3 regions of the Metabacillus schmidteae genome follow, and region 3 is predicted to be linked to each of the others. Evidence: riboswitches for the same ligand, from Rfam matches in the RefSeq annotation. Region 3 holds a riboswitch; each other region holds the start of a gene.
What was found. A riboswitch is a leader RNA that binds a small molecule or an ion and turns the genes downstream of it on or off. The one in region 3 is predicted to bind S-adenosylmethionine.

Region 1 (8,343 bases), 1.3 Mb from region 3:
CTTCGAGTGCCGTCATGTCCTGTCGATATTCTTTATAAGCATCTGTTAAAAGAATCGCATAATCAACTGTCGCCGCAAGCTGAATAATACTGATCAACAGGTATCCCACATAAACTAATGAAGAATCTGTAAAATATGGAACCGAGAGATTAATCCATACCGCTGTCTGAATCGTCAAAAGCAGGACGATTGGAATGGAGATCGATTTAAATGTAACGATCAGGACAAACGCAATCGTAATAATGGTCAAAAGATTCACCAACGTATTATCCTTTTGAACGGTATTTTTTATATCATATAATGTGACGCTTTCACCAACTGAATAGACATGATCATAATATTTTTCTGCGCTGCTATGGACTTGATCAATTAATTTAAACGCCTCTTCTCCCTCGGTTTTCGTATCTGTTTGAAGAATTAATCGACTATAATTTTCTGAGTAAAATTGCTCTGTTACAGAAGGATCCAAATACTCAGGTGGAATCGCCGAACTAACAGTGTTTACATAAGCAAGTACGCTGGACACATTCTCAATATTTTCTAATTCTTGAACTAACTCTTCTTCTTTCGCAATATCTCCTTTTGGTACCAGCAATACGAGTGGTGTGCTTTCACCAAAATGCTCTTTAATTTTGACTATATCGCTGCCAGCTCTTGTTTCTTCTGGTTGATCACCGATTCCATAGATAAAATTTGTCTGACTTTGTGCCAAAAATGCCGGTACAACTAATAAAAAAACAATAAGTAAGCTGGGAATTTTCATTTTCATTACTGCATTACCTTTGTTCTTTATATAAGGAAGTAATGGTTTATGCTGCGTTTTATCAATCCATTTATAAAACACTAGCGTAAGTGCCGGTAAAAAGACCATTACACTAATGAAACTTAATAAAATACCTTTTACTAAGTTAATCCCTAAATCTGAACCAATTTCAAAGTTCATAAACGAGAGTGCAATAAACCCAAAAAAGGTTGTTGACGCACTTGCCGTGATCGCAGAGAACGATTTTTTCATGGCAAGCTGCATAGCTTCTTGTGGATCAGCTATTTTCTTCCGATAATCTGAAAAACTATGTAGAAGGAAAATCGCATAATCAAGTGATACCGCCAGCTGTAAGATTGGAGCAACAGATTGAGTCACAAAGGATACTTCGCCGAGAAACATATTTGTACCCATATTTATTAAGATTGACACACCTATAGCTGTTAAAAATAACACCGGCTCTACCCAGGATGTTGTTGAAACAACTAAAATGATAATAATAATAGGAACTAACAAAGCAGCTGCATACATAGATTCCGTTCCAGCCATTTTTTGTTGTGTGGCCGTATTCAGAGATTCCCCTGCCATCGCATTTTCCTCACCAATAAGCTTATAGATTTCATCTGTTATGGCAACTTCATCTCCATCGCGAATACTAAACGAAAATAATGCTTTTCCATCCTTATAATAGGTTTCAACAGTCTCTTCATCTGCCATTTCGAGTGGAGCTTTTATATCGATCGCATCATCTAACCACGTAACATCTGACACACCATCAATCACAGCTAATTCCTTTTTAAAAGCAAGAGCTTCCTGAATGGTCACATCATTAACCATAACTCGGTTCGACGGAACACCCCCCTCAAACTCCTGCTCCATGATGTCCAATGCTTTTGTTGACTGTGCATCATCCGGCAAGTAATCTGTCATATCATAGTTTACTGATACTGTTAATGATGCCAAGGAACAGATGATGGTAAGGATCATAAATGTAATGACGACTGCTTTTTTATGTTTAATAATTCGTGCTGCACTATTTATAAGTTTTCACCCTCTCTTGCCTTTTTTTCATGTTCACCCTATCATTATATTGACACGGTGTTGGCTATTCAACAATCAGTTATTTAACATCCGTTAGTTGAACAACATATTTACAATATATGTTGGATAATGCATATGAAAAGGTGATTTTTATGTCTAGTTCAAAACTGGATCGACGTAAAAAATATACGCAAATGGTATTAAAGGATAGTCTTATGCAACTATTAAAGGAAAAACAGATTTCCTCTATTACAGTTAAAGAAATATGTGAATGGGCTGATATTAATCGATCTACATTCTATTCTCATTTCACAGATCAGTTTGATCTTCTTGACAAAATAGAAAATGAGTTGATTGATGATATGGCTGGGTATTTACATCAGTGTAACTTTGAAAATGATCAAGACGATCTCCAGATGATTGAGAAATTATTGGAATACTTCGCATCAAAGCACGAGGTGTGTCAGACACTTCTTAATGAAAAAGTAGACACGACATTTCAAAACAAATTTGCACAGGATATCTTTATGAAAAACTGGAAAGCTGATAAACAACTAAGTAAGGAAATGTCTATGTATTTAAGTATTTTTACTATTAGCGGGAGTATCTATACGATTAAATCATGGCTAAATCAAGGTATGGATAAATCCCCAAAAGAAATGGCAGAAATCATTAATCATGTAATAAAAAATGGATTAAATGGAATGAAGGGACATGGGGACAGGTCAATTGTCCCAAAGTAAAAAAAAGGGACAGTGAACCTGTCCCCTTGACCCATAAAACTACATCTCTATGTATAAATAACAATTCTATATTAGTTTTCGCAAAATCATATCAAATTGATATTTGTTTTATCTAAGTTTGAGATATATAATAAAGACAAGAAGTTAAGGAAAGCGATTACAACATTATAACAACAAAAGATTAAGTCTTGGTTTATACATAAGGAGGATTTTAAAATGAGCAAAGTAGCCAGAGATTATAAAGTGAATAAATTATTAGATAAACAAAAATTTAGTGAAAAACAAGTGTCCGAAATGTCAGATGCACAAATTGAATACTATCACTGGCTCTATTTTGAAGATTCTGTTTACGATTATATGTAATGATTAGTTTAATAGATGAATAAAAGCGAACATCAATTGATGTTCGCTTTTATTATGTTATCCCCAAATCTCTTTCGAAATATCAACGATATACTTTAACTTCTCCCATTGTTCTTCTTCTGTTAGGATATTTCCATGATGAGTTGAAGCAAAGCCACATTGTGGACTAATACAAATTTGCTCAAGTGGTACATATTTTGTTGCTTCTTCCACACGTGCCTTAATGTTTTCTTTATCTTCCAGCTTGCCATGCTTTGATGTGAATACCCCAAGAACGACTTGTGGTCCTCCATTTGGAATGTATTCTAACGGTGCAAAATCTCCAGAACGATCATCATCATATTCTAAGAAAAATCCGTTTACTTTTTCTTTTGCAAATAATGTTGGCGCGATTTTAGCATAGCTGCCTTCAAATGCCCATGTTGAACGGTAATTACCACGGCAAAGATGTGTTGTAATAATAAGATCTTCCGGTTTATCCTCTAATACACCATTTGCCACTCGTAAGGCTAAGTCGATTAACTGTTCACGAGAATAGCCACTATCATTAAACGGAATTTCCGGTGCGTTCAGTCCTGCAATGTATACATCATCAAGCTGCAGGTACCGACAACCAGCATCATAAAAAGCTTTAATAGCATCACGGTATGTTTGGATAACATCATTTGTATATTCTTCAAGGTCTGGATAAATGTCTAAATTGCGAATTCCTGCATTGAATAATTGGTTAGGACTAGGAATTGTTTGTTTTGCAACCGCACGATCACCAACGATTTCTTTAAATTCAATAAATTCTTTTACGTGTGGATGATCCGGATTAAATGAGATTTTTCCAGTTACTCGTACATCGTATCTTTCTGTTTCTTCACCATTGAATTTAAACCCATGACCTGGCACATATCCTTCTACACCATTTAAATGCTCTAAAAAGTCTGTATGCCAAAATCTGCGGCGGAATTCTCCATCTGTTACAGCTTGCAGGCCAACTTCAATTTGCTTGTCTACAACTTTTTTTATTTCTTCTGTTTCAATATCATGTAATTGTTGAGCTGTAATTGTTCCTGCCTGAAAATCTTTTCTAGCGTTATGAATTCGTTCCGGTCTTAATAAACTTCCCACGTGATCTGCTCTAAATGGTGCTTTTACTAATGTTTTTGTCATGTAGAACTCTCCCTTATTAAAAAATTTACCTACAGTATAGAATTTCTATGTATATCGATAAACAAATCGAATTAACTGTAGTACTTAATACCTTAAAACTAAAAAACCCTCTTCATAAATAAGAAGAGGGGTTCGTTAGCATAGTTATACCTTGCTCCTCTTATCTCTATAGCATCATGCTACTGGAGTTGGCACAGTACTTATTAAAGTCCGCTGCCGAGGTATCATAGGGCCAGTCCCTCCACCTCTCTTGATAAGAAAATATCAAAATATTAAGTTAATACAATTAATATACTCTTTCCTTAAGTAAGATGTCAAACATTAATTGTAAAATTTTCTAGTTTATAAACTATTAAGTAACAGTATATTTATCCTTAATAGAATTTTTGGAATTGGGTGAATACCCATAGCAATACCCAAACCATTGAATATGTTGTGATTGTGGGAAAAACAGATGATGGAGGTAATAATAAATGAATAACATGTATCACACTATGACTCAGCCAATGCATATGGACAATATGAATATGATGCAGCAGCCTATGCACATGGAAAATATGATGCAGCCCAAGCAAGTGATGGTAGTAGAACCATACGTGTATGCTGCAACAAGTACATTAGTTGGAAAGCGGGCAGTACTTGAAACAACAAGAGGAAGAGTAGCTGGACTTGTTATGGATGTAAAACCAGATCATGTTGTTCTTCAAGAACGTGAATCTACTTTTTTTGTTCGCTTATGTGAAGTTGTTTGGATTATGCCTGACACTTCTCAAAAATGACCTTACAGAGAATAAGACTTTATTTCTCATTAGAGAGGTAAAGTTTTTTTACATAAGCTTTCTTTTAGTTTAACCAAAACATATTCGTATAAAATATAATAGAAATGAGAACATTAATTTTATAAATTGGAGTGAAGCAGATGACAAAATCAAAAGCAAAAAAGCAAAGAGAAAAATTATTGCGGGAAGGTAAAAGAGATCCAGTATTAAATCGAGGAACATATGCATTAGCCGATATGAACACTAGAGTGACGAAAACAAAACATGAAAAAGTAAATCAAGTAAAACATAAAAAGCGTCTATCTGACCAGGATGATCATGGGACAGATGGACGCTTTTTTACATGCCAATTGAATTGGCAGAAATGCCTTGGCATAGCGACTACTTTATTTCTTTTCCACCGCATGTCCACCGAACTCATTTCGCAATGCAGCAACAACTTTACCTGTAAAGGTATCTGTTTCCAGCGATCGGTATCTCATCATTAATGAAAGTGCAATAACAGGAGTTGCTGCTTGGAGATCTAACGCTTCTTCAACCGTCCATTTCCCTTCACCAGATGAGTGCATAATTCCCTTAATATCATGTAGTTTGGCATCTTTGGCAAATGCATTCTCTGTAAGTTCCATTAACCATGACCGAATGACAGAACCATTACTCCAAACTCTTGCTACTCGTTCATAATCATAATCGAATTGGCTTTTTTCTAGAACCTCGAATCCTTCTCCGATAGCTGCCATCATTCCATACTCAATCCCATTATGAACCATTTTTAAGAAGTGGCCACTTCCTGATTTCCCTGTATATAAATAGCCTTTTTCAACTGCCGTGTCCCGGAAGATTGGTTCAACGACCTCCCATGCCTCCTGGTCGCCTCCAATCATATAATTTGCGCCATTGCGAGCACCTTCCATCCCGCCTGATGTTCCAACATCAAGGTAGCTTACCCCCACTTCCTTAAACTCATCATATCTTCGCATTGACTCACTATAATGAGAATTACCTGCTTCAATGACGATATCACCACTAGATAGCAGTGGCTTAACATCCTGTATCACTTGATCAACGACTTTATGTGGCACCATGATCCACACAATTCTTGGACTTTCAAGAGACTGTACCAGTTCCTTTAAATCCGAGGTTCCTCGAGCACCATATTGTTTTATCTCATCTACTGTTTTTTCATTAATATCAAACGCAACCACTTCATGTTGGTGATCGATGAGATTTTTACTAATATTTAACCCCATTTTACCTAATCCAATTAAGCCTACTTTCATTACTACCACTCCTTTAATTAGTCCGACTCAACGGTTACTTGTTGTTGTTCAGCTTTTGAGATCTATTTTCAGTTTGAATATCATTTTCAATTGTGTTGTCAATTGACCACCATGCAAATCCATCTTCTTCAAGTAGTTTGTGTGCAGCAGTTGGACCATATGATCCAGATGGATACTCATGAAGCGGGACAAGATTTTCCTTAAATGCATCAAGAATTGGTTGAACAAGTTGCCAAGATAATTCTACTTCCTTCCAGTGAGCAAAATAAGTAGCATCACCCTCTAATGCATCTACCAATATAATTTCATAAGCCTCGGGAATGTCACTCTGTTCAGGTGTAAAGTCAACATGGATCGGTTCAATCTTCCCTTCTTTCAAAGGGTTACGACTATTTAGTTGGAATGACACTTCTGTATCAGGGTTAATTCCGATTTCCAATAGATTTGGCTCCGTTTTTCCATCGTATTTCGGTAATAGATTTTTAAATTCAATCACAATCCGAGTGGATTTTTCTCTCATTCGCTTTCCTGTTCGAATATAAAATGGGACACCCTTCCATAACGGATCATCAATCCAAAGGCGTGCAGCGATGAATGTATCAGTCATAGAAGATGGATCAATATTTGGTTCATCCTTATATCCAATTACTTGCTGACTATTTATTTCTCCAGAACCATATTGACCTCTAACAACGTCTTTAGAAACGTCTTCCTTTTTCAATGGACGAACAGCTTCCATTATCTTTCTCTTTTCTTGTTGTACCGTATTTGCAGAAAAGCTTTTAGGAAAATGCATACTAACCATCATCAGCAACTGCATCATATGGTTTTGAACCATATCACGAATCGCCCCTGCCTTGTCATAATAGGAAGCCCGCTTCTCAACTCCTACTGTTTCACTTGCAGTAATTTGGACATTCGCGATATGTTCATTGTTCCATAAACTTTGAAGGACAGGATTTGCAAATTCCAATGTTTCCAGGTTCTGAACCATTGGCTTGCCTAAATAATGATCAATTCTGTAAATTTCTTCTTCATCAAAAACACTAGAAAGTTTTTCATTCAATTCACGTGCTGACGTGACATCATGCCCAAATGGTTTCTCAATGAGGAGACGCTTCCAGCCTTTTGTTTGAACTAAATTAGACTCTTGCAGCTTTAAAACAATGATCTCAAAAAACTGTGGAGCTACCGAAAGATAAAACAATCTGTTTCCTGGGATATGTAACTCAATTTCACGAGCTTTTATTAATGATAATAATCTTTCAAATTCTGAACCTTGTGTCACATCGACCTTACAATATCGAATAAGTTGTAAAAAACCACTCATTTTTGGGTCACTTGCTGAATGATCTGAGTATGTTTCAATAGATTGTTGTACATAATTGTGAAATTCCTCATCCGTGTATTCCGTAATACTTGAACCTATGATTGAAAATGAGGCTGGCAGCTTTTGGTGAAGAAACAACTCAAATAAGGCCGGGATGATTTTTCTTTTTGCTAAATCTCCTGTAGCACCAAATAAGACAAAAGTTGAATGATCCATTTTCCGACCTCCATAAGTCATACATCATTTTGATAGAATTGATTACTAAGTAGTCTTTCCGTTCTTTTTTGAATTTATCTACAATGATTGATCAATTCGACAACAAAAAAATCCTTCATGTTTATACATAAAGGATTTAATTCCCATTAATTGATCGTTATAAACCTTGAAAAACTAACCGTATTCCAACCACTACTAACACAAGTCTTAGTATTACAACAACTGTCCCATCTTTTAAACGACCATTAATATAAGCACCAAGTTTTGCGCCAATCCATGCTCCAGGTGCTAATCCCAAGATCCATAACCAGTCAACATTGCCGAGTTGAATATGTGTAATTGAGCCAATAATCGATGACAAAAACACCATAAACATTGATGTTGCTACCGCTATTGAAGCAGGAAATCGGAATAATAGAAGCATCGTCGGGACCATTAAAGAACCTCCACCAATCCCAAATAAACCAGACAAAACCCCAACAATAAATGCAATCACAACTGCTAAAACAGGTTGAAAGTATAATGTATGTTTTATCCCTTGTTTATCTTCAAAGATATGAACAGAGCCTACTTGATTCGTTTTAGGCTTTATGTACTTTTGAACACTTAGGAGGATGGAAATGAAAATAACAAATATACCAAAGCATATATAAAATTGATTCAGTTC
Region 2 (8,343 bases), 550 kb from region 3:
TGTAGAGATAGGTTACAAACTCAAGTTCGTATAGCTAAATAAATACTGGATAATAGAAGGGGGATAGGAAAGAGAATATTCCCTATTATTCTATTAATTTACCTTCAATTTAACACAGTGAACGTCTTAAACCTTTGAAAGTACGGGAATAAGACGTTTTTTATTATGTCAGAAACGAACGAAAATAAAATAGTTACCTATTGTTCCCTAAAACCTATTATAATTAAAACTATTAAATCTGAATATTTAAAAAAGGAGAGTTATTTGTAAACGTTTACTGCATATTTAATAGGAGGATAACGAAATGAAAGTGATTAACCCGATGAATGTTATTGATAATAGTAAAATTTCTTCGTTTCACGTATGGCTTATTGCCTGGTTGTTTTTAGTTATTACATTTGATGGATATGATGTTGTTGTATATGGTGCGTCTGTGCCTTCCTTAATACAGGAGTGGGGGATTTCAGATGTAACAGCTGGTGCAATAGGAAGTTACACGGTTATTGGAACAGCACTTGGGGCAGTTATATTTGGGATGCTGTCTGATAAAATTGGCCGAAAAAAGATCATTTTGCTTACAACGTTCTTATTTAGTTTCTTTACTATGTTATCTGGTTTTGCAACAGGTCCAATTTTATTTGCCGTATTTCGAATAATTGCGGGGGTAGGTCTAGGTGGAGTAATGCCTAACGTTATTGCTCTCGCTACTGAGTTTTCTCCCAAAAGGGTGAGATCTGCCATTGTTTCTTTTATTTTCTGCGGCTATTCAATTGGAGCACTTTTAGCAGCACTTACAAGCCGGTCCCTACTACCAACCGTTGGATGGGAACCTGTTTATTGGTTAGCTGGTATTCCACTATTGTTTATTCCATTTTTAATGAAAAGTATTCCGGAGTCGGTAGGATTTCTTATTGAAAAAGGTAAGGTTGAAGAAGCCAAAGAAACGCTAATGAAGGTTGATCCAAGTTTGAGTGCAGGAGGGGAATTCGAATTTGTTAAGCCGCCGGCAAAAGAGCAGGGCTCACCAGTTGTGAAGCTTTTTGAAGATAAAAGAGCGTTCAGTACGATTATGTTTTGGATTTCCTGTTTTAGTGCCTTTGTTTTAATTTATTCAATGAACACATGGCTGCCTCGACTTATGATGCAGTCAGGTTATGACCTTAGCTCAAGTCTTGCCTTTACTGCTGTAATGCAGGTAGGTGCTATTATAGGAACGATTGTTTTCGGTCGTTTGGTGGACAAAATTGGATTTAAAAAGGTTCTTGTTCCATTATTTTTCTGTGGAGCAATTGCGTTATCCTTTATTGGGTTGACAAATAGCATGGGAATTGCCTTTATTTTAATTGCGATTATTGGTGCAGCTTCAGTAGGAGTGCAAAATATTTCTAACGCCTTTGTTTCACAGTACTATCCGTCCAGTATGCGCTCTACAGCAATTGGAAGTACGATGGCCTTTGGTCGTATAGGGGGAATTGTTGCACCAACCTTTGTTGGATTCCTATTAACGATGAATCTATTGCCGCAATTTAACTTTGTCGCAATTGGAGGAGCAGCGTTACTTGGTGGTGTTGCGATGTTATTTGTTCAGGAAAAGCACGGAAATTATTATGAAGCAAAAGAAGAGATACACCCAGAGAATCGTCCAGTGAAAGTGGCGAAATAAGTTTGTCATTTTAAAGGGGTTTTCTTTACTTACTATTTTTCGAGAAATGATAGATTTGTTGTTTCAAGTTTTAGTAGTTGGATTGACAATAAAAGACGAAAGGAAGGTAACAGATGGAAACAACATTTCTTTTTAAAGCAAATATTGAGGTGGCAGATCCAATTGAAGTTGGTGATGTTGGAACAGGGATAAGAAGAGTCATACCAATTATTGGGGGAGCGTTCGAAGGCAATGGGATAAAAGGGAAAGTCCTTTCAGGAGGGGCTGATTACCAGATGATAAGATATGATGGTGTAACAGAGGCGCTTGCTCATTATGTGATTGAAACGGATGATGGCATCCCTATCTATGTGATTAATAAAGGATTCAGACATGGTCCTAAGGATATTATTGATAAAATCATTCGTGGTGAGCAGGTTCCAGACGGTTCTTATTATTTCAAAACAACTCCAACCTTTGAAACAAGCAGTGAAAAGTACTCTTTTTTGAATAGAATGATTTTTATTGGTGAAGGCATTAGAAGACCAAATGATGTACAAATTTCATTTTATCAAATTCATTAATCTTTACATCTAGCACATGTAGGTGAAATGCTCCGCAAAACAAGACAGATATTAGATGATTATAAAAAGGGAAGCTATTTATAATTATTGATGTAAGTTTATGTTTTTTTATGTAATAATTATTTTGTGAAATGTTAATTTTGCAATTCATACATAGTGAAAGTGGGAATCATAATGGCAAAGGGAACACATACAGTAGAAATTCCAGTAGATGTACAAGCAGTTTGGGACTATGTCAGTGATCTTGAAAAATGGGCAACATCGGTACCAGCCTATAAAGAACATGAAATCATAAATGACAAGCAATCAATTTGGACATTTGAAGGTAATGTGAAAGGTATTAAAAAAACAATAAAAGCGCAGGTAGATATTACCGAATGGAATGAACCTTCAAATATAAAGTTTGAATTAAAAGGTTTAACAGATAATTTTACAGGAAGCGGTCACTTTACTGCAGAAGAAGTTAACGGTAAAACAACAATGACTTGTACGGTGGACGTCCGTGCAGGAGGATTATCGGGTGCAGTGATATCACCAATTATTAAATGGGCTGTTCCAAAAGTAGCATCTCGTTTAACAGAATCTATTGCACGTAAAATTGCCGTTTTGGCATAGTATTAGAGTTTTATTAGAAATTCAAAATGGCGGAAATGGAGGGACTGTCCAAAATAATGGATGGCCCTTTTTTCAGTATTTGATTGCTTAAGTATAAATAAATATGTAAAAACCAAATAAAGGTAGATTTGAGTTCATCTGTATCTTTTAGAAGGGGAAAAGTGGATAAAGCATACGTAAAAAAGAAATGTGAATGCTTTTACAGAGGTAGCAAGTACAAAGCCATATGCAAAATCCAAATAAAGGGAAAAATGAGCTCGAAAGCTGTGGGTTTTGTAAAAATAAACCATTTCTGTATGCTTATAAGGTGAAAAAGAGAAAAAAGCATACGTAAAAAAGAAATGTGAATGCTTTTACAAAGGCAGCAAGTACAAAGCCATATGCAAAATCCAAATAAAGGGAAAAATGAGCTCGAAAGCTGTGGGTTTTGTAAAAATAAACCATTTCTGTATGCTTATAAGGTGAAAAAGAGAAAAAAGCATACGTAAAAAAAAATGTGAATGCTTTTACAAAGGCAGCAAGTACAAAGCCATATGCAAAATCCAAATAAAGGGAAAAATGAGCTCGAAAGCTGTGGGTTTTGTAAAAATAAACCATTTCTGTATGCTTATAAGGTGAAAAAGAGAAAAAAGCATACGTAAAAAAAAATGTGAATGCTTTTACAAAGGCAGCAAGTACAAAGCCATACGCAAAAACCAAATAAAGGCAATTTCGAATTTTAAGTTAAACGAACTAAACCATCCTAATAATGAATAAGGATGGTTAAAAAAATATTTAAACTAACATAGAGAAATACGCATTAATAATTCATGTATTCACTAATTGAGGAAAAAACATCCCTTCTATATCTCTGTCGCAATTTCTTTCCTATTAGGAGCTAGCGGTGGCTGTTCGAGCCATTTATTTTGAACCATTAAATCAAACCACTTCTTTGTTACCATAAGATTTTTCAGAATGGTTGACTCATAAGTCGTTACAAGATCTGTTCGCATAGCTGATGCTAAACCTGCCCCATGATAGTTTTGGGCTGCTTGAAATAAAAAACCAACATGATACAAGATTAGTTTATCTGAAAAAGGAGATTCAGTTGAGGTTGTCACTTCGGTTTCCCAAGATTTTGGAACAGGTAAATTATCCCTTTGCATAATTTTGGAAAAATCCTTTATTTGTTCGTCAGCAGTATTCTCGGAATCAGTTAAAAACTTCCTTACTTCTTTTGATTGAGTGATTTGACTAAACGCAATAGAAAGTGTTTTCGCCATTATGCTCTTTTTAAGGTTTAAAGAAATACTAATGATTTCGGTTGCTGCTAATTTTCTACCCTTACCGAAAAATCCATCTGTGAAATCCTTGCTGGAAATATATTCAGGATTTTTATTGGGATATAATAAGGGATCTCTTTGAAAATTTCCTTTTTCAAGCAATAACTCGATTGTTTGATGATACATGTTTTTAGCGTCATTATCACATGAATCGTAAAAATCCCTTAAGTCTTTTCTAACTGATATAGCCAGTGAAGTACTGTGCCCAAGTAAACCATGTAATGTCATAATATGTAAGTAATTTAGGCAGAATATATCTGAAAACAGTCTTGGCTTATCTTTAAAAAGATCAGATTCATTAAATCCAATTGGAACTGGAAACCCCTCGTTCTCGATAAAACTTGCGATTTGTTTCTTTTGTTTTCCGAAAGTATTTATGGCATCTTCAAAAATTTTTTTAATTAGCTCGTCTTCAATAATAGAAACCATATATTGATTTACCACATCAGTCATTGTACCGTTTACATACTCTCCCCAAAGTGAACCTATCTCCGAAGATGTGAGTTTTAATTTATTACCATCCACAATATCACCTCATGTATAATGATTTCCTAATTCATTAGGTCTTATGAGCTTAACAATTAATTTGAGCTAACAAATCACTGTGGAAACAAGTTCTAATATTAAGTGTTATTGCACTTCAAACAGGAGAGGGCTCTTTTTTTATGTAATTTTAGGTTACAATTAATTCATCCAATTCATTTAAAGAAGGTGTTAAGATGATTATCCTTTTTGGTATGTTAATATTTGCGGGAATTTTTGCTATATTTGATGCTTTAAGAAAGGTAAATAATAATATTTTGGACCAAACAGAAGAGATAAAAAAGTTACGTGAAGCCATAATAGAGAATAAGAAATGAATGATGAAATGGTTGAATGCGAGCTGCAATGATAGATACAAAAAAGTTTTGGGTACAAGAAGCCATACATAGAAGTAAACCTTAATAATTTAGTATAGATTGAAATTGTAAAAAATATATATAAAGGGGGATGTTAGTCTAATAAGATAGTAACAGGGTTGTGTTATTTATGAAAAGTCTTTAGGAAGAAGGATCGCCTCTTTTTTTTATGTGTATGTAATCATTTAATTGTAACTACATAATTGTTAGTCTTTTTTAGGTGGTGAATCATTTGAATTTGTATTTTTATATAACAATAATTATTGGGTTTTCTCTTATATACTATGGATATGTTAGGAAAATAGATAATGATTTAAAAAAGAAAAAATTAGAGATAGAAGAAAAAAAGATAGAATTAGAAATTAAGAAATTAGAACTTGGTTTAGAGAGTAAAGACCATGGTGAAAAGCGTTAGATGTACTATTGATTTTCAACAAAATTGTAAACACGAAAGAAGGGAATGGTATTTTTTCGTACTCCCTCGTTTTCGTGTTCTTCGGTTCTTTTGCTTGTTAGGCTTTATCTACAAAAGATTTTAATAAATCATTTTGGAATAATAATATGATCATGACGGAAGTGAGATATTCAGTTCTGTCCAGAACCAAAAACTATCCAGAAAAATTTTGTTGATATAGCAATAAATATCATGTAATCTTTTATACTGTGACAAAAAAATAGATTTTTCTTCTTATCAAGAGAGATGGAGGGACTGGCCAGATGAGATCTCGGCAGCGGAACTTAGTGATTAAGTTGCTGTGCCAATTCCAACAAGAAAGGCTTGATAGATGAGAAGAGTATTTTATAGATATAAGGCCTCTTCTTGTTTTTATGAGAAGCGGCTTTTTTGTACTATCAGAAAGTACATAAATTTTTATGGATGATAGTATAAGAAAAACTAAGGCTTTGGCCATTAGGACTTGGCGACAAGCCAAGTTTTTCTAAGAAGATAAGAAAGCATAAAAGTTTGTGCGTAGTTTTAGTGTCTAGCTCGAGCCGATAGGCGGGCGCCTTGAGTTTTTCTTATGGGGCACAGAATGGTCAAAAGACCCGTCCCATTTAATATTTGGAGGTGGAACAATGAAAAAAGGTAATCCATGGGCGCTAATCCCATTTGTTGTGTTTTTGGTTTTATTTATTGGTTCAGGAGTTATTACAGGTGATTTTTATGCCTTTCCAGTCATAGTAGCCATTGTGATTTCGGGTGCTGTTGCTCTGGCGATGAGTCGAAAAGAATCGTTTTCGCGGAAGGTTGATATTTTTTGCCAAGGTGCAGGTAATGTAAATGTCATGTTGATGGTTCTTATTTTTCTTTTGGCTGGGGCTTTTTCAGAAACAGCAAAAGGCATGGGGGCAGTAGACTCCACTGTTAACTTTGCTTTATCGGTTGTTCCGCAAAACTTGCTTGTTGTAGGCTTGTTCATCATTGCCTGCTTTATCTCCCTATCCATGGGTACGTCGATGGGAACGATTGTGGCATTGGCGCCAATTGGAGTTGGGATAAGCGAACATACCGAGCTTTCAATTGCTTTAGTAATGGCGGCGATTATTGGAGGTTCAATGTTTGGCGATAATTTATCCTTTATTTCAGATACAACTATCACTGCGGTTCGTTCACAAGGCGTACAAATGAAGGATAAATTTAAGGTGAATTTTTGGATTGTGTTGCCGGCAGCCATTGTAACAGGCATTATTTTAGGTGCTATTACAATGGGTGAAACGGCACAAGTAGAGCATTTAAGCTATAATTGGGTAAAAATTGTTCCCTATGTTCTGGTCATTATTTTTGCGTTAGCTGGAATGAACGTTTTCCTTGTTCTTGCATTAGGGACTGTTCTCGCGGGAGCTGTTGGCTTAGCGGATGGCAGCTACCATTTAATGAGCCTTTTGCAAACGATTGGCGAAGGAATGGCAGGCATGTATGAAATCGCCTTTCTTGCGATATTAATAGCTGGAATGGTGGAGGTTATTAAATTTAACGGCGGAATTGACTTTCTGCTTCACCTTGCGACACGAAGAATTAAATCGAAAAAGGGTGCAGAATTTGGAATTGCCGGTCTTGTGAGCTTAACTGGTCTATCCACGGCCAATAATACGATTGCAATTCTGATCGCCGGTCCGCTTGCAAAAAATATGGCTGATCAGTATGGGATTGACCCGCGAAAGTCAGCAAGTATATTAGATATTTTCTCCTGTGCGATCCAGGGCCTTCTGCCATACGGAGCACAACTTCTGGCAGCTGCAAGCGTCGCGGGAATATCACCAGTAAGCATCCTGCAATACTCATTCTATCCAATTCTTATAGGAATCTGTGGAATTATCGCTATCCTCATTGGATACCCGACAAAAAAGAAAGCTTGATTTTATATTTTAAAGCAACGGGGGCATGTCCCCCGGTTGAATTAATAATAAAGTAAAGGTTCGTGCATTAGGTATTATCAAGTTGGAAGTAGCAATAGGAACAGAGAGAGCAAGCACTTATTAATCTTCCAAATATAGATTTCGTGTGAAGTATTGATTAACACAACTAAATAGGAATTGTTAAAACGTCTTAGATCCTTGATAGTGCAGGAGCTGAGACGTTTTTTTATTAAATGAGGAACGAGCGAGAAATGTTTTAACACGTTAGGGAGGAAGAATCATTAGAGATTCTATCTGTATCTCTTTCTTCCACAAAAGGGCCATTATATGTAGTATGGTTTTGGACCGTAATTAACGTTAATAAAGTTACAAAAACAGCCTATTTCCTATCTTTGTTTACTAGTTATATATAGTTATTAATTATAGTTTCCAACGTAAACAACGATAGGACTTTACTTGGAGGGGTGGGTATGATAGGCTGATACGCCACTGAAACACCTGCTTCAGCCTTTCAAGACCAATCATGACCACAGAGGCTCCAAGTCAAGTCCTTAAACGGCTTATCTATGGTTACATGTAAATAATGATAAATGGTGCACCCTATCAATGTTTTTGAACAGATACTACATATAAGCGCCCGATTGTTTAATACCGCTTTTAAAGTAAAGGGGATATTATAAAGGTCTATACTTAAACTACTTGGCAGGTTAATTGGAATTAAATCGAAATAATGGTAAAAAAAACTATATGTGTTAACTTATATATAGGTAATTATTTACTTTTAAGGGGGAGAAAAATGAATAAAACTCGAACAATTATTACATTTGTGAGTAGTTTTCTTATTTTTGCTGTTGGCGTGTTTAGAATACTTACTGAATCTCTTACTTTTACACCTTTGTTTGTAGCATATATATTTGTAATTG
Region 3 (8,343 bases):
TGTAATTTATGAAATTCAATATAAAATCATTTATCAAGGAAAAGAATATAGCCTTTTACAGTAGAAGAGTTATTAATTGAAAATGATAAAATTACGATATTCAGTAAGGATTATGGATTCCAAATAAAAGAGCAATTTGTTTTTGTAAAGGAAATTGCTATTAATAATATTGAAGGTATCATTGAAATAAAAAAGCCAATTTTAAATTTTAAAGGATTACCAGAAGAAAAGAAGTATCTTTCAAAAAATTCAATTTCCCATTGTATAAATACTTTTAAGAATTAACCTGAAATTTAATAAAAAGAAAAGATCTCAACATAATCATGCTGAGATCTTTTCTTCAATCTGATAGATCAAGACGCAATAGAAGCTGTATTTTTTCTCATTTCATCTTCCTCAGGAACTTGAATAAAGTGAACAATAATCGCACTTGCTAAATAAAGTAGTCCGAAAATCCATACAACACCTTGAGCTCCTACCAAACCGATAAACGCCCAAGCGATGGCTGGAGCCACAAATGAAGATAAACCTGCTGAAAGATTTAAGATAGACATGGCAGCACCTTTGTCTTCGCCTGCAACTGTCGGTACTAAGGCTCCTAAAGGAACGTAACCTGCTAATAAACCTCCCCAAATAAATCCAACAATACTTGTGACGACGATGTTTCCATTTGCTAGAACCGGAGTATAGTAAAGAAGGACAGTAAAGACTGCACAGCCGACTCCGCCAAACCAAATGATGGTGTTTTTCCAACCGAATTTATCTCCCACAAAACCAAATACTAGGTTAAATACAATGTTTCCAAGGAATATCGTACCCCATAGCTGTAACCAGACTGTTGTTTCAATACCATGCTCAGCCATATGGATAGGTAAGAAAACCGGAAACCCATAAGTTCCAAGACTATTTATGATACGTACAACTCCACCAGCTGCAACTCTTGGGTTCTTTTTGACAATAGTAATCCCTTTTAATAACTCATTGAGCGTTTCTTTCGCACTAGTAGTTTCTTTCTTCTTAAATTTATCTTTATTGACAATTAAAGCAAAGAATGCACCAAGACATGCCCAGAATATGGATGTCCACAATGTATTGATATAGCCAAAATATTTTATGGCGTAGCTTGAATACCATGCTCCAAGCACCATCATCCCTGCACAGTAAGCGATCCAGAACCAGCCTACTGCTGTACTCAATCTATTCTTAGGGGTACGGTAAATAACCCATGTTAAAAAAGAATACGCAAATAATGGATAACCTAGTCCTTTAATAAAGTACGTGATCAGCATGATTGGATAATTCATAGTTTCAAAACCAAAAGCTATAAACCCAGCTGTTCCAATAATATAAAATAAGAGTCCCATAAACATTGTACGTTTTGCGCCAAATGCTTCTAAACATACACCTGAAAACCAAGAAGAAAGGGCAAGCGAAATTCCGTAAACGGTGAAAATGGATGCAGTATGTTGAACAGTCATCCCTTGGTCAATTAAAAACGGACTTAGCCAACCAGCTTCAAGTCCATCTCCCATCATAAAGAGCATTACGCCTAAAAAGCCCCAGCTTAAGTGTTTAGGTATTCCAATCTTGTCGAGCATATTTTTCTCTCCATATCTATAATAAATTTTTTAGTTTAACGTACTATTCATTTCAGAAAAGAAATGTTGTGTTCTTAACCATTCTGAATACCTGTTATCTTGATGATTTTTATCAGGTTTAATCGTTTTATAATCTTTAGAAATCAAATTTTCTTGTCCAAGTGCTTGGTTACAGATGACAGCAGCACCTACGACAGAAGCTTGACTAAAGCCGTTAGGAATTCTCAGCTCTTTTTGTAGTAAATTAGCAATAAACTGAGCTAATTGTTCACTTTGAAATCCTCCGCCACAACCCCATACATACGGCAAGTCAAAAGGAGTGACCTCTAAAATTTGGTCAAAATGGAGGCGGATTGTACAAGCAATTTCCCATAACGCAGCTGCAACAAAGTGGGCTCTTGATAAATCTTGAGCAAGGGGAGCGTTGAATATAAACCCACCTTTTTTGGAGGCATTTTTCTCATCTGAGAGATATATTCCTAACGCTGCCACGCATTCTACTAAGTCCAGCTGAGATATTTCATATTCCATTTGCTGATAGCTTTCGTTTGGATAAAATAAGTTTTTCAATTTCTGATAATTCAAGCCAGTTATCCCTGGGTTTGTCTCAACCAACCAGCGGTTTTTGTGAGTATGAGCATTTGTCCAAGCTCTTTTTTCTTCATCACCTTTATATTCGTCAATCATCTTGCAAATTGGAGTGGTTGTGCCCGAAATGATAATCATGTCATTGGTTTTTGCAAAAGTACTTTCAATGGCCAATTGGGAATCTCCGCCACCTACAATAATAGAAACATCTTTATTTACTTCCAATTCCTCTGCCAAGGAAGGAATAATATGACCAAGAATTGAACCTGACCATTTTAATTCAGGTAAAAAATGAAATGGAATGTCAAATTGCTCACACATTTCCTTAGACCAAGTTTGTTCCCGTACATTATAAAGTAAGGTTTCAGTCGCCTGTGAGGGTTCATAAACTAGAACATCACTTAACTTATAGGTAATCCAATCACTAATGCTAGTAAATGATGCAATTCTATCCCATAGAGCGGGTTGTCTTTTCTTTAATCCTACAAGCTTTAGTGCCGAGAAGAGAGCAGACGGTAATCTGCCTGTTGTTTTGTAGATAAGATCGCGTTCTAAGTAATCTTGTTCCCATTCTCGCCCGCGATTATCAATGTTCGGTAACCCAATAAACGAATTTCCGCTTTTGTCTAGTAAAACAATTCCTTGGCGTTGACTAGTGGATGTAATACCTTTGATTGTTACAGTTGGTGAGTTTTTTATCACTTTCTTTGCTAAACGAATGACTTGCTCCCAAAGTGTATCCGGTAAGAAGTAACGGCTGTCAGGATACAAGGTTTCTGTTAGATAGTGAATATCTTCCCGTTCAATACTAACAACTTCACCTGAAGTGGTAACAATGGCAACTCTAACATTTCCTGTTCCAATATCAAATACTAAATAACCTGATTCTTTATTCACATTTATTACCTCTTTCTTATGACTTTACATGCAGGTCTTTTCTATTGAACAAAGTTGGGATTTCAACAGCTTGCTTGTTAAACCACTTCACAAGAGCTTGGTTCATGATAGAAACATGGTGATCTTCTACTTCAAAGCTGGCTCCAGCTAGGTGAGGTGTTGCTAACACATTTGGTAATTGAATGATTTCATAATCACTTTTATCTGGAGGCTCATGATAAAATACGTCTAAAATAGCTCCTCTAATTTTTCCCTCTTTTAGTACAGCAACAAGTGCGTCTCTCTCCACTACAACAGCTCTTGAGGTATTCACGAGCACTGCATCCTCTTTCATTAGACCTAGATAATTCTCGTTAACCATCCCGATCGTTTCATCTGTCCGGGGAAGGTGAATAGAAACAACATCACTTGTTGAGAACACATCTTCCAAAGAAACGCGGGAATAAGCAGGATCCTCGCTTTCTACATAAGGATCATAATATTGTATGGAACAGTCAAAGGCTTTAAGGATATTAGCTAATTTTCGCCCAACTGCACCGAAGCCGACTAAGCCGATTGTTTTTCCGGAAATTTCATTTCCTTTGAATTTTACATAGGCTTGCAAGTAGTCACCGTCCCATTTCTCCTGTTTCAGCCACTCACTTGATGGAATCGTATGTCTATAAAAAGTAATAAGGTTGCCAATAAATTGCTCTGCAACTGCTTGTGCATTACGGGCGGGGGTGTAAAACACAGGTATTCCTCGTTTGGAAGCAGCTTCAACATCTACATTGGAAGGCATTCCACGGCATACACCAACAAACTTTAATTCTGGTACACTTTCAAATACTTTTTCTGTCACCTTATCAAGTTCAGCAATTAATCCTTCAGCCTTTGTCTCTTTTAGAAGAGAAATTAATTCATCTTCATGATAGGCCCTTCCCTGATCTTTCCAACAACGATAGGTATAATTGCCAAAAAGTGACTTCAGCTCATTTAGACCAACTTCGTTATATGGGGCTGTAACTAAAACATTCATCTAATCATCTCCTTCACACTAACAATGTAAAAAATGTACTGTAATCTATAAAAAAATCTCTCTCCAGAGATGGAAAGAGATGATTACTTTATATCGTTTATACAATGACATAAGTGAACTCTTTCTATCTTTCAAGCCATGCTTGCTGGAATTGGCACAATGCTGTTGCCGAGGTTTCAATGGGCCAGTCCCTCCACCTCTCTTGATAGAATCTATATTAAATTTTAAACATTTCTTAAAAACGCAATGTAACTAATATATAAGAGTTAATATTCAGAAGTCAATATATTTTCAGAACTTTCGAAGTAATAGATTTTTTGATATAATTTAAAAATCAATTTTTTTCATGAAAGGGAATCACAATGCAAAGATATAAAGAGATTGAAAGTGGTGTTGTTCCGTCCGTTTGTTCTTTGGACTGTCCGGATCAGTGTGGATTACTTATTCATAAAAAAGATGGGAAAATAGTAAAAGTTGAAGGTGATCCTAATCACCCTGTTACAAAAGGGAATATTTGTAACAAAGTGCGAAATATGGGAGAGCGAATTTATGACGATAAAAGGCTTAAGACACCTTTAAAAAGAATTGGAACTAAAGGTAAAGGAGAATTTGTCCCAGTCACCTGGAAGGAAGCAATAGAGACAATTTCCATGAAATGGAAAAAACTAATTGCAGAAGAAGGGGCAGAATCGATCCTTCCTTATAGCTTTTATGGGAATATGGGAAATATTAATGCTGAGGGCATGGATCGTCGCTTTTTTCATCGTCTTGGTTCAAGCCAACTGGATCGAACAATTTGTTCTGTAGCTGGTTCGAAAGGGTATAAATATACAATGGGAGGAAGCTATGGAACTGACCCTGAGGATATGACAGAAACAAAGTTATTCATTCTATGGGGAATTAATGCTGTTAGTACAAATATGCATCAAATGATGATTGCCCAAAAAGCGAGAAAAAATGGAGCAAAGATCGTCGTGATTGATGTACATAAAAACCAAACAGGTAGAATGGCAGATTGGTTTATTCCTATTTTACCTGGAACAGATGGCTTGCTTGCATTAGGAATCATGCATATTCTATTTAAAGAAGAATTAGTGAATAAGAATTTTTTAGAACAATATACAGTTGGATTTAAAGAATTAGAAGAACATGTAAAGCAATATAATCCAGATATGGTGTCGTCAATCACAGGTGTACCTGTAGAACATATTTATGAATTAGCCCGTATGTATGGAGATATTACTCCTTCGATGATCAGAATTGGAAATGGTATACAACACCATGATAATGGTGGAATGATTGTCCGTACTATAGCTTGTTTACCTGCATTAACAGGCCAATGGTTAGTAAAGGGTGGAGGAGCATTAAAGTCTAATTCAGCTTTTCTTGCGCACAATACAACCGCACTTCAACGTCCGGACTTATTGAAAAAACAAACTCGTACTATTAATATGAATCAACTTGGACAAGCACTTCTTGAAATCAAAAGACCGGTTCGGTCATTGTTTGTATATGGAAGTAACCCTGCGGTGGTGGCACCAGAGGCAACCAAAGTTCGCGAAGGGTTGGCAAGAGATGATTTATTTACCGTTGTTCACGATTTGTTTTTAACGGAAACAGCTATGTATGCAGACATTGTTTTACCTGCTACATCTGCTTTTGAAAATGTTGATTTTTACACGTCCTATTGGCATCAATATATTCATCTTCATGAGCCTGTAATTAATGCTTATGGAGAGAGTAAATCAAATACAGAAGTGTTTCGTTTATTAGCTGAAGCAATGGAATTTGATGAGCCGGAATTTAAAGATTCTGATGAAGTATTAATTAATCAAGCATTAAGCAGTACTTCAAATCAATACTTAGAACATGTTACTTATGATGAATTAAAGAAAACACATTTTATAAAGGCTAAGCAAACAAATTATTTACTTGAAAACTTAAAAACACCCAGCGGGAAGATCGAATTATATTCAAGACAAATGGAAGAGGACGGACATCCAGGTTTGCCTACCTACATTCCTATTCAACCAGAAAGTCGTTATCCATTTTTATTTATTCCAGGACCGAACCATAACTTTTTAAATTCAACATTCTCGAATAATGAAAAGCACATTAAGTTAGAAAAATCCCCAAAATTATTTATGAATGTGAAAGATGCGATTGAACGGGGAATTAAAGATGGAGATAACGTTCGAATTTGGAATGATCGCGGCGAATGTGAACTGGCAGCATCTGTTGGAGAGCTGGTGCTACCTGGAGTTGTTGTTAGCCAAGGATTATGGTCAGATGTTGCAGGAGAAAAACACCTCGTAAATACGCTAACTCCAGATCGTGTGGCTGATATGGGTGGTGGAGCTACCTTCTTTTCTGGTCGAGTAGACGTTGAAGCAGTTAAATCTTACGAATAAAATCACTTCAATTGGACATACAATTCATGAGGTGATAAAAATGGATCGTTTTGAACAAGTTTTTCATCAATACAAAAATCAGTCTAATCAAGATGAAGTACAGGCAGAAATTGCAGAGGATATGAAACCTAATCAAGAGAAAATCGTGGCTGTTAGAAAGAATGAAGATGGAGACTTAATTGCATTTCAGACAGAGTCAGGTAGACAGCTTGATTATGTACAAGCACTCTCAGAAGCAAAGGGCGGCAAACTCGCTCATATTGATGTATTTCATAAGTACGGTCGCGATATTTTAAGAAGTGAACCAGATGGCAACAGGGACAATAATTTAGATTCTCTACCGGAATTCTAAAAGCGAAAAACACAGTTCGGAGTACCTGGGCTGTGTTTTTCATTTATTGGATATTTTAGATAGAAATAAGAAACGATTGACATACACTTAATAACTTCTCCAAGCTTTTTCGTATTTCTCTATAATAGTAGGCCTTGTCAAGGTATTTGTATCGAGTGGAATTTGATTTCCCTTTTCATCTAGTATTTCTTGATCAATGTCCTTACCGAAAGAAGTTAAACCTTCTAATACTTCATTTGTTAAAAATTTCGTTTGGGCTTTTATGTCAGCTTGTTTCAAGTCAACTTCTTCTCTTTTTGCTAACACAAAGCCCCAATCACCGAAGCTTGGAACATCGACGTGCAAATTATCGGTATAAAGATTTGCGGCTTGTATCGTTTTGTTAATGGACCAGTATACCTCTGTTGCGAAGGTAGGACTTGTTGCTTGTATCATGATTGATCCTCCTGGTGCTAAACGATTTCGTACCAATTGGTAGAACTCAAGAGTGTATAACTTGTTTAATGACTCATTATTTGGATCAGGCAAGTCAATCAATATGACATCATATAGGGTACCTTTTTTATGTTTTAAAAACTGGAAAGCATCTTCGTTAATAACTTGAACACGTTTGTCCTCAAATGCCTCTTGGTTTAAAGAAACAACATCTCGATTTGTTTTCCCTAGCTCCACAACTTTAGGATCCAGGTCAACCAAAGTCATTGATTTTACTTCTTTATATTTTTGTAACTCTCTTAGAGCTAAACCATCCCCGCCACCAAGTACCAGAACGTTTTCTCTCCTGTTAGCTGTAGCCATTGCAGGGTGTACGAGAGTTTCGTGATAGCGATATTCGTCACTCGAACTAAATTGAAGCTGTCCATCGAGAAATAATCGTAAATCTCCTTGTTCCTTTGTTAAAATGATTTGCTGGTAATCGGATTGTTCGGTATAGATAATCGGATCTCTATAAAGTTTTTGTTCAAACGTAAAAGCTGTTTCTTCACCAAAAAAAATGCCTGCAATAAGGATAAGGAAAATGACTACTCCCGCTGAGAAATGGCGTTTAAACGTTTTGATCTCATGTTTAAAATAAAGTAAAATCCATAAGGCAATGGCAACATTAATAATGGCTACAAGAAAAGCTGTTTTTACAAGTCCAAATTCCGGTCTTAGCAAGTAAACAAACAGTAATCCACCAATTAGACCTCCAGCATAATCAGAAAACAACACTTTTGCAGTACTTTTTTGCAACGTGACACCAATCTCATTTGCTTTTCTAATTAAGATCGGCAGTTCTACTCCAGTTAGTGCACCTACTATTAACGTAATTGAGTAAAGAAAGAAAGCATCCATTCCAGACTCTAAAAAGGCAGAAACGCCGAACAATAAAAACGTTGAAAGTCCACCAATAATACCGATTAAATATTCAATCCATACAAATGACAATATTAAATTCTTTGTTACCTTCTCACTTATTGAAGCGCCAATGCCCATACC

Region 1: another riboswitch for S-adenosylmethionine. It lies ahead of HWV59_RS15810 (5-methyltetrahydropteroyltriglutamate--homocysteine S-methyltransferase); the one in region 3 lies ahead of HWV59_RS09605 (2-hydroxyacid dehydrogenase).
Region 2: another riboswitch for S-adenosylmethionine. It lies ahead of HWV59_RS07075 (Na+/H+ antiporter NhaC family protein); the one in region 3 lies ahead of HWV59_RS09605 (2-hydroxyacid dehydrogenase).

What each region holds. Positions count from the first base shown of each region.
Region 1 is NZ_CAESCH010000001.1:3,275,087-3,283,429, forward strand. It holds gene HWV59_RS15795 (efflux RND transporter permease subunit) at 1-1,750, opposite strand, end outside; gene HWV59_RS15800 (TetR/AcrR family transcriptional regulator) at 1,957-2,547, shown strand; gene HWV59_RS15805 (hypothetical protein) at 2,764-2,910, shown strand; gene HWV59_RS15810 (5-methyltetrahydropteroyltriglutamate--homocysteine S-methyltransferase) at 2,968-4,071, opposite strand; SAM riboswitch class I at 4,229-4,331, opposite strand; gene HWV59_RS15815 (YuzF family protein) at 4,545-4,850, shown strand; gene gnd (phosphogluconate dehydrogenase (NAD(+)-dependent, decarboxylating)) at 5,237-6,130, opposite strand; gene zwf (glucose-6-phosphate dehydrogenase) at 6,165-7,676, opposite strand; gene HWV59_RS15830 (sulfite exporter TauE/SafE family protein) at 7,834-8,343, opposite strand, start outside.
Region 2 is NZ_CAESCH010000001.1:1,465,306-1,473,648, forward strand. It holds gene HWV59_RS07045 (MFS transporter) at 305-1,663, shown strand; gene HWV59_RS07050 (DUF3237 domain-containing protein) at 1,777-2,226, shown strand; gene HWV59_RS07055 (CoxG family protein) at 2,401-2,841, shown strand; gene HWV59_RS07060 (DUF3231 family protein) at 3,684-4,688, opposite strand; gene HWV59_RS07065 (hypothetical protein) at 4,883-5,023, shown strand; gene HWV59_RS07070 (hypothetical protein) at 5,295-5,477, shown strand; SAM riboswitch class I at 5,748-5,854, shown strand; gene HWV59_RS07075 (Na+/H+ antiporter NhaC family protein) at 6,140-7,420, shown strand; gene HWV59_RS07080 (hypothetical protein) at 8,217-8,343, shown strand, end outside.
Region 3 is NZ_CAESCH010000001.1:2,017,279-2,025,621, forward strand. It holds gene HWV59_RS09590 (hypothetical protein) at 1-64, shown strand, start outside; gene HWV59_RS09595 (MFS transporter) at 354-1,598, opposite strand; gene HWV59_RS09600 (FGGY-family carbohydrate kinase) at 1,629-3,083, opposite strand; gene HWV59_RS09605 (2-hydroxyacid dehydrogenase) at 3,100-4,101, opposite strand; SAM riboswitch class I at 4,223-4,313, opposite strand; gene HWV59_RS09610 (molybdopterin-containing oxidoreductase family protein) at 4,464-6,512, shown strand; gene HWV59_RS09615 (DUF3892 domain-containing protein) at 6,553-6,864, shown strand; gene HWV59_RS09620 (polyamine aminopropyltransferase) at 6,952-8,343, opposite strand, start outside.